DNA from 3 places in the Paenibacillus sp. BC26 genome. Region 1 is predicted to be linked to each of the others. Evidence: riboswitches for the same ligand, from Rfam matches in the RefSeq annotation. Region 1 holds a riboswitch; each other region holds the start of a gene.
The links. Region 1 has a riboswitch for cyclic di-GMP ahead of BM412_RS01445 (methyl-accepting chemotaxis protein). Riboswitches for the same ligand answer to the same signal wherever they lie in the genome.
Positions count from the first base shown of each region.

Region 2: another riboswitch for cyclic di-GMP. It lies ahead of BM412_RS31750 (putative bifunctional diguanylate cyclase/phosphodiesterase); the one in region 1 lies ahead of BM412_RS01445 (methyl-accepting chemotaxis protein).
Region 3: another riboswitch for cyclic di-GMP. It lies ahead of BM412_RS17985 (PilZ domain-containing protein); the one in region 1 lies ahead of BM412_RS01445 (methyl-accepting chemotaxis protein).

Region 1 covers NZ_FPAD01000001.1:319,588-322,869, reverse strand. The annotation lists gene BM412_RS01445 (methyl-accepting chemotaxis protein) at 1-1,386, opposite strand, end outside; cyclic di-GMP riboswitch class I at 1,461-1,550, opposite strand; gene fumC (class II fumarate hydratase) at 1,658-3,037, opposite strand; gene BM412_RS01435 (acyl-CoA thioesterase) at 3,199-3,282, opposite strand, start outside.
Region 2 covers NZ_FPAD01000001.1:447,218-450,499, reverse strand. The annotation lists gene BM412_RS01955 (GntR family transcriptional regulator) at 19-1,179, opposite strand; cyclic di-GMP riboswitch class I at 1,406-1,506, shown strand; gene BM412_RS31750 (putative bifunctional diguanylate cyclase/phosphodiesterase) at 1,480-3,282, shown strand, end outside.
Region 3 covers NZ_FPAD01000002.1:344,717-347,998, forward strand. The annotation lists gene BM412_RS17980 (O-antigen ligase family protein) at 1-1,120, opposite strand, end outside; gene BM412_RS17985 (PilZ domain-containing protein) at 1,277-1,942, opposite strand; cyclic di-GMP riboswitch class I at 2,121-2,222, opposite strand; gene BM412_RS17990 (HD-GYP domain-containing protein) at 2,254-3,282, opposite strand, start outside.

The DNA of each region.
Region 1 (3,282 bases):
CAATTCAACGGACATGCGGGAGATTTCCTCGATGTTGATGCTGAACTGCTGCGTACTGGCAGACATTTGCTGAGACGCGCCGGAGATGTAATGAATTTGTTCCGCAACGGTTTTAATAGACCGCATAATGCGTTCGAACGCCGCTCCCGCATCACATACGGCTTGATTTCCTGATGCTACCTCAACAATTACTTGATCCATGGATTGGATGGAAGCCCGGTTATTAGCCTGGATGTCTTGAACAAGCTCAGCGATTCTCTGGGCGGAGGCGGTGGTTTGCTCAGACAGCTTGCGGACTTCATTGGATACGACGGTAAAACCTCTGCCATGCTCGCCTGCCCGTGCCGCTTCGATCGCCGCATTCAGAGCCAGCAGACTGGTCTGGGAAGCTATGTCTGTAATTAAACTCGTAATATCATCTATTTCTTGTGAACGCTGACCAAGCAGCTTTACTTTGGCAGCCGATTCTTGAACGGCATTGCTCATCGATGTCATCTGCCGGACAGCCTTCTGAATGGCTTCATTCCCGTTGTCGGCCTCTGTCGCAACCTCGTTCGAGAAATTAGACACGGTGGCAGACGTTTCAGCGATGGTATGGATATCTCGGAGCATCTCTCCGATCACCTTCTTGCCGGTCTGTGCGCCATTCTCCTGTAAATGTGCCGCGGCATCGACCTTATGCATCGTTTGTACGATATCCCCTGCCAAGAGATTAAGCGTGGCCGCGTTGCAGCTGAGCTCCTTGGAGTTCATGAGCACCTGGTCCGACGTTTCCGTCACATTTTCGATAATTTGTTTGACCGCTGCTTGAATTTTCTGCTGTTGGGCCGATTCCAGTGCGTGGATGAAGGCTCTGCGCGTCATAATTTGATAGGTAACGGCGCCGATAAACAAAACAACAAATACGATGTGAATGGAGACCATGGCCAGCGAATAATCACGGGTTCCGTAGACAAGCTCTGGGAAGATTAAGAAGCCGAGTACATGCTGCAGAGCGAAGATGACGGTGCTGATGAGAAGCATTGCGATGAGGTCGTAGTACAAAATAATGGCCAGTACCATAAAGATGGAGAAGTGGTATTCCACCGTCCCGTTACCGCCGGCAATGATGGATATGCTGCTGAAGGTAAGCGAAAGCGTCATAAGAAGCGGAACGCTCTGCTGTTCCTTCTGTAACCGCATGCAAAATCCGGCAAGCAGTAAGCAAGTAAACGGCAATGCGAAGAACGTTTGATTAAGTAAGGAGAGAAGCGTTGAACCATTCTGATCCGGATGATGATCATGCTGCATGGAAAAACCGAGCCAATCGAATGCGTGTACCAGAAGCGATAAAAGTACAATAATTGTAGAAATGAATAACATGACACGGTTTTTCTCTCTAAGCATACAACGAGCCTACCTCCCAATATTTGTATAAATATAAAAAGAGTCCACCCATGTTAAGGATGGACTCCTTTTCACCCGGTAACCTGTCCACCATGGCATCGGTATCGATGCTTTAGGCCTAGGCTTTGCGTCCCAACATTTCCATTGGTTTGCCTTTATCATATGAGAAGTAGTTGTAAAACTATGGTTTTGTAAATATTAACAGGGTTAATTATAGGAGAGTAAAGCCCTATTTGTACATAGCGTAATTTGTAATCTTTTGTCGAATTTGTCAGATCATCTCTTCTGCTTTCACCACTTCATCGAATTTGGCAGCTGTAATCAGTCCGCTGCGAATGGCAGCCTCACGCAGCGTCAGGCCTTCCTTATGAGCGGACTTCGCAATAGCTGCCGCATTCTCATAGCCGATATGAGGATTGAGCGCCGTAACGAGCATCAGGGACTCGTTCAGATGCCGGGCGATTGCTTCCCGATTCGGCTCAATGCCAACCGCGCAATGCTCATCGAAGGAGCGGATGGCATCGCTTAGAATGCGGGTCGACTGCAGGAAGTTGTGAATGATGACAGGCTTAAACACGTTCAGCTCGAAGTTGCCCTGGCTGGCCGCGAAGCCGATTGCCGCGTCATTGCCCATGATCTGACAGACCACCATCGTCAGCGCTTCGCACTGCGTCGGGTTCACCTTCCCAGGCATGATGGAGCTGCCCGGCTCGTTCTCCGGTATTCGAATCTCGCCAATCCCGCAGCGAGGGCCGCTTGCGAGCCAGCGCACGTCGTTCGCGATCTTCATCAAGTCCGCGGCGAGCGCTTTGATTGCGCCATGCACGAAGACGATTTCGTCGTGGCTTGTCAGCGCGTGAAATTTGTTCGGCGCGCTAATGAAGTTCTTGCCGGTTAGGCGGCTGATCTCCGCCGACACTTTCTCGCTGAAGCCCGGCGGGGCATTGAGGCCCGTGCCCACGGCCGTGCCGCCGATGGCAAGTTCGCGCAGCTCCTCGCGGCTTGCTCTAATATTACGCTCGCCTTTCTCCAGCATCCGAACCCAGCCGCTGATTTCCTGGCCGAGCGTAAGCGGAGTGGCATCCTGCAGATGGGTGCGGCCGATTTTGATTACATCCATGAAGCTTGCGCTCTTCTGCTCGAGCGTGGATTTCAGCTGCGCAATGGCCGGCAGGACGAGATCCTCCACAGCAATCAGCGCGGCGATATGCATCGCCGTTGGAAAGGTATCATTAGAGCTCTGCGAGCGGTTCACGTCATCGTTGGGATGAACGGCTGCTTCTTGGCCTTTCTCCTTGAGCAGCTGTGCCGAACGCCGTGCAATCACTTCATTGACGTTCATGTTGGACTGCGTGCCGCTCCCGGTCTGCCAGACGGCAAGCGGAAACTCATCCTGCCACTTTCCTTCAATTACTTCATCCGCTGCAACCGCTATCGCTTCGGCTTTCAGGGCATCCATCTTCCCCAAGCTTCCGTTCACGGTCGCTGCTGCTTTCTTCAAATAGGCAAAAGCGGTAATTAACTCACGCGGCATCTTCTCCGTACCGATTTTGAAATTGTGCAGACTGCGCTCGGTCTGCGCTCCCCACAGCCGGTGCGCCTCAACCTGTATCTCACCCATGGAATCCTTCTCAATGCGAAAATCGCTCATCACGACTACCTCCTCATACGAATGGTTTCTGTTCGGTTTACTTTCTATATACCCAAAATGGCACTTGTTCTATTTCTATGAAAGAGGCGATGCATCTACGAGCATGCATCGCCTCTTTCCCATGATTACCTATTTGCCGGCTTGTAATACGGATTCTCCGGCTAAAACTGACTCCGCAGCTCCGGCGGCAGCTCCCTGCTCTTGCGCGTGTTCGAATCCATCGTCACACAAGTAACGGTAGCATC
Region 2 (3,282 bases), 130 kb from region 1:
AAGCAAGTACCACCCTTGTTATTCAATCTTTGCTTCCCTAACCGAGCTGCCGTAATGAATGTCCGCTTTGCAAATATGTCCGGCAACCGCGATCGGCTGCTTGCCTTCTGCCGCATGCAATAATTGAAGGGCAGCGCTGCGTCCCATCTCATAGAAAGGCTGGTTCGCACCTGTGATATCCAGTCGAAGTTTCCCGTTCAACCCCTGCGCATCATAAGTAACCAGGGACATGTCGTCCGGGACGCGCCTGCCAAGCCGCTCAAGTGCAGCAAGCGCAGCTTCGGCAATCTGATCATTCGCCGCAAAAACAGCCGTATACCGCATCGTCCCCAGCGCATACGCAAGCCGAGAAACAAACGCTTCGATTTCACTCTCGAAATTCTCGAACCGAGTTGGGATGCTCAAGTCGTAATCCGCTTCGAAAGGAACACCTGCTTCGATGAAAGCTTGTCTCATGCCAAGCAGCCGTTCATAGAACGTGCTGAGATCCGAATTGCGTACGAACGCAATCCGCCGATGCCCCTTGGCAAGCAGCAACTTCGTGAGCGAATAAGCGCCCGCAGCGTTATCGCTCGTCACAAAGGGGATATCGCTGTCCCAAACCCGCCGATCTAAGAAAATAACCGGGATCCCGCTTGCCGATAACCGCTCGTAGAGCTGCCGACTGCGCAGCTCGTCCTGTCCCCCGTGGATCGGACTGAGAATAATCCCCTCCACTTGCCTTTCAATCGCGCTCGCAACGAACGACTCCAGCTTATCAAAGCTGCGGTTATCGCTGCTGCTCATCAGCTGATAGCCCTTCGGCTGCAGCGCATCCTCGATCCCGCGCAGGGCGGCTCCCCATAACGGGTTGTCGATGCCGATAACAGATGCGGCGATTAGCCCGCTCCCGCTCATCGATTGAGACACGGAACTCAGCCCGCCATCTGCGAGATAAGTACCTCGGCGGTTGTCCCGTGTTAGAAGTCCTTCCCCGCAGAGCTCCTTAATTGCCTTCTCGATCGTATTAACGCTGGATTGATAGGACTCCGCCAAATTGCGGCTGGACGGCAATCGCGAAGATCCCTGCCACTCGCCTATATGTATGCGCTTTCGAATATCTTCCTTAATACGGTGATACGGGTAGGTAGACAACCAATTCACCTTCATCTCTGCTAGATTAGCTTGACTATATGACATGTGTATCATCTGTGTCAATCCATAGCCTGCTCTTGAATTCCATTGTGATTATAGTCCTAATTATATAAGTCTTTAGTCCTTTATTTAATAACACCGCTCACCGCACAGGCTCATAAATACCAACTCTATCCTTTTAAATAGGTTCCATAGACCCATTCACGCGACTGAGATATTATGGAAAATAAGATTAGAACTATATTCCTACATATTTCGTCAAAATTGAATCGTTTCTCATAGGCAAACCCTTCGAAAGCAGGGGGCGCAAAGTCATTGGGTCTAAGTCTTTTCTCCTAACAAGGAATGGGATACGACAGCCAGACTGCCGAAGTTAATCTGCTGACCTTGGTGCCTCCAAGCGGGAAGATGCGTATCGGTCTATTGCCGCCATCTTGCTCTGAAGGGCCGGTTTTTTTTTTTGTATACCAATATGGACACAGAAAGGATGTGATCGGCTTGGCCACCTCATACGAGCAGTTTAGTTCGAAGCTACTGACCTACACGTTAATGTTTCTTATCCTGTCCTCGCTCCCTATCTATGTAACCGTTCTCTCGCTTGAGCTGATAACCTTTCAAGTTTTCATACGATTCGTCTCTTCCGTCATTCCGCTTGGTTTTGTGCTCTATTTCGTTTACCGGCAGACCTACAAGACGCTGAAAGGGAAATTAATTATTTCCGCCTATTCATTCCTGCTCTGCTCCATCGTCATGTGCTTTATACCCACGCCGAATTCCGGTACCGTGGTCTTCCTCTTCGCGCTTCTCTCCCTCATCTATCTGGACCGCTATGTAACGCTGTTGGCAAGCGGATATGGCATTGTGCTACTCATCGTCCATCAATTGTTTAACCCCTATATGCTCAAAATGGACCTGATCTCCCGAGTCGTACAGTTCACCCTGTTCACCATGTGCTGCATCACTTGTGTCAGCGTATGCATCATCGGACGCCGAATCATCGCGCATGCACAGCGAAGCGAGAAGAAAGCGCTGGATAATGAGAACCGGTACCGGCAAATTTTCGAGCTGTCTCCCGAAGCCAATATCGTTCAAATCGATAATAAGATTGTTCATATGAATCGGTCGGGGCTGGCGATGCTCGGCGCGAAGCATCTGGATGAATTAATCGGCGTTGATGTATTTGACTTGGCTCTGCCGGAGTATCACGACCTGATCCGCGCGAAAGCGGCTGACCTTATTGCAGGCAAAACCATCTTGGATTATACGGAGCTTCGTATTTACAAGGTCAATGGAGAAGTGATCGAGGTGGAAACCAATTCGATATCGACTTTGTTCAATAATCGCCCGGCCATCCTCTCGAACTTCCGTAATATTTCGGAAACGAAGAACGCCCGTGAAACCATTAATTATATGGCTTATCACGATCAATTGACCGATCTGCCGAATCGCTATCAATTCATTATGAAGATAGAAGCAGAGCTTCGGAATGCCGCTAATCATCCATGCAGCTTCGCGGTCTTGTTTCTTGATATGGACCGATTCAAATCCATCAACGATACGTTCGGGCACCCCCATGGGGACCGTCTGCTTAAGAACTTCGCGAAGCGGCTTCAGGCATCGCTGGAGCCTTCATCCTTTGCGGCCAGACTTGCCGGTGACGAGTTTGTCATCCTGCTTCCGAATAGCAGCGCAGAAACGTTAGGGGCGCTGATTGAGCCCCTGCTGGAACGGCTCTCGGAGCCTTTCATCCTCAAAGGGCAAGAGATTAGCGTTACGACGAGCATCGGGATTGCAATGTATCCCAAAGACGGTCAGGATGCCGATACGCTGCTGATTCACGCGGATGCGGCTATGTATGCGGCTAAGAGGCAGGGGAGAAACAACTACGCCTTCTACAGCACGGAGATGAACGAGGTTAATTTGCGGAAAATGATGCTGGAGCAGGACTTGCGCAAAGCACTCCAGCAAGACGAACTTCATTTGGTCTATCAGGGCAAGAAGGATTTGTCAGCCGACCGCTTGAGCGGCTTCGAGGCTCTCCTGCGTTGGACGCATCCGAAGTTCGGTGCCGTTTCTCCGGCGGAATTCATACCGCTTGCCGAAGAAACCGGGCTTATCGTTCCGATAGGCGAGTGGGTAGTGCGGCAG
Region 3 (3,282 bases), on a different contig from region 1:
ATGCATCCTTATAAAATAACCCGCGCGCGCCGGCCGTCTGAAACCCGCCGCTTAAACGTCCTTGAATAACCGATGGAAGGAGCATGACCATGCCAAATAATCCTGCAAGCCAGCAGCCCCATGCTATTCGGCTGAGCAGCTGTTCTCGTCCTCGTGCCTGCATCCATCTCAAAGCAGTAAATCCGGCAAGTGCAGCCACACCTATCAGAATCAGCAATACGGTCTCCTGCGAAGTTGCCCCATCCTGTACAAACTTGCTAGTACCATCACCGGCATCCCCACTGCGTAATCCTGCATGAACGACAGCTCGATATGCAGCCCCGCCGCTTATCAATGCCCAGCCGCTAAAGATAAGCCAAGTGACGCGTTCCTTACTGCGCAGCAGCAGAAGGCCGCCAACCCATGCCAGGGCGGTCACGAGCCAAGCTCCTCTGGATTCGGTTAGCAGCAGTACCAAGACAGCAGGCAGCACCCCGGCTGCAGCCCCGATAAACGACGATACCGAAGCCTTTTCCCTGATTAGCAAGAGCAAATAGAATAAGAGATAGGCACCGGCTACGGCACCTAAGAAATTCGGATATTGCATGAACCCCGACAAACGCGCTCCAACAGCGGACAGTCTTGCATCGCCGGTAGTCATGATGATTTCGGGAAAAGCAACCCACCCCATCCATCCCGCGATCGCTCCCGTGATAACGAAAGCGCCTGAGCCCTGAATGGCCGCAGAAAGCCACTTTAGGCGGTGTCGCCGCACAGTCGTATCGGAGCTTGAACAGAACCAGCTGTACAAGGTGACGGCAAAAGCCGTATATGCCGTCCATCGCAAGGCCTCATCGAAGCTGCCTAACACGGAAGCAGGACGATGGATCAGCGCCACTGCATATAGCAGTGCAATCGCAAGCAGTCCATAAAACGCCGCCGGAACGCCCTTCCTAAGCCGCGTATCCGCTTTCCGAGAGTGAGCCGCTATATCTGCTCCTACTATGAACACGCAGACGACGATAAGGATGGATTCCCACCGATAAAAGATTGTATCAAAGAACATTCCGTAATGATAAGCCGAACCAGCCAGCACGATCGCCACGGCCAGCGCAGCTAGTCCCGTCAGCCCACTTCGCATAACCACTTCCCCTTTTGCTCAAACCCCGCCGCATTCTTTTCGTTATTTTTCCAATTGTACCATAATTGACGAGCTGACTTATAAAAAAAGAAGACGCTGCCGGATCACCATCATCCGTTCAAACGTCTTCTTATGCCAGCAACGCCGAAATCACGTTTATCTGCTCTTCTTAGCCGATGCCTTCTCCTTCTTAAGCTTGAAATAGGCTTCAATCTGCACACGCAGCAAGTACGCCCGAAGCGCCCTCTGCTGCTGCTCGTCTAACCCTTGAAAGCGAGCTCCGTAAAACTTCCACTCACTTCCATCGTCCTTGCGGATTATTTCAATTTCGCACTCCAACTTAAAGCCCAGTGATAGGCTCGTCGTGAGGATATCCCCATTCGCGAGCGTTGGAGGGCTCATTAAGGAAAAACCTATGCCGGTGTCGCTTATATTTCTTAGCTCTATATCGAAGCTGTCTGTAGCTTCTATCGTCAATTTCTCCCCTTTGGAGTTTTCTATCTCTTGCGAGTATGTTCGCGAAATCGTACCTCTTGCCTCGATATCGATACGCGGCGATTCCCGCTTCTCATCCAGTCCCGCCAATGAACGGATCGGAAAAATAACCGCGATGGAACCTTCCGCCTTTGCAATAATCGTCGATTGCAGACGGTGAATACCGACAGGTGAATACACGGTTAAGCTAACCGGATCTCCGAGCTCGAAGTTCTTGAACTCCGTAAGCTCGATTTCCATCATTTCGCCTTCTGCATGGGCAAGTACGCCTGTAGCAACATACCCTTCTTTCTCAACCATAGTACGGCTGTGCAGCAATGCCTTCATAGCAAAGGTAGGTTTATTATTGAAACCAATTCTTTCATTCATGCCTGTCACATCCATTCCCCCTTTACATATGAAGAACACTCCGGCAACCGCAATACTTTGCATAAAAACAGAAAAAGCGCTTCCTCATACAAGAACGGAGCCGCTTCAGTACCCCGAGACAGACTCGGGTGTTCATTTCGGCAGTCAGGCTGTCATTCGTTCGCTACTTCATTATTAGCGGACATTAGACCCTTTAACTTTGCGTCCTTATCTTTCGATAAGTTTGCCAGTATCGATGATATGCAGTTGTCAGCAGTATGCTAACCTACCTACAGTTCTTTCACGATCATTAACTTATGTTGGTCTTTGAGGTCGATCTGATAGGCTGAAGCAGGTGCAGTTCCATCAGACTCACGGATAATCCGAACCGTTGGACGATGAACCGCGAGCGGATCGTTCATAGCTACGACAGCAACTTGCCCTGAACTGAGCAGTACCGTTGTGGAGACCGGATAAATCGAAATATGCTTACAAAAAATTTTGATCAATTCTAAATCAAAATAGGTATTTCCTGCAGCAAACAAAAACTCGATCGCTTCCGATGGGGTATATCGTTTCCGATGCGGCCTTGGAGAGGTAAGCGCATCGTATACATCTGCGATGGCGACGATTTGAGCGTATTCATGAATGGCCTCCCGCTTAAGCTTGCGCGGATAGCCTGTGCCGTCGTAGCGCTCGTGATGCTGAAGCGCGCAGTGAGCCGAGAGTAAACTAATATCATGCTGCGCTCTAATAATGTTGAAGCCATCCTCGGTATGCTTCTCCATGAGCATCCGCTCGCTTGGCGTTAATGCGGACGTCTTGGTCAAAATCTCTTTGGGCAGCCGCGTCATGCCGATATCGAATAACATCGCGCCCATGCCAAGCTCTTCGAGCTGCGTACGGTTATATCCTCTGGCCAACCCCATGATGCCTGCCAGTATCGTGACATTCAAGGAATGGTGGAACAAGTAGCTGTCCGCCACGTGAATGTTGGTCAAGCTGACCATAACATCTTCACGCCGAATGAGATCCTGCATAATATCGCCGAATACTTTACGGAAAGTGCGGCCAAGCTCGGGGGCGATCGTTCGCCCTTTGGTCACCTGTTGGTCCATTAGCGAATTCATCGTCTTGTAAATCGTATCCGATGCCGCTTTGTGCGTGCTGTCTTGAATAGCCGTTGTCGGCTCTAAGCCCTCTGTCAGGGGATCATCAATGAAAAGCATGTCGATGCCTAAACCAGCCAATCTGTCGATAAATCGTTGATTTAACTCCACACCGGCGCCTAGCAATATGTTCCCATTCTCCTGCAAAAT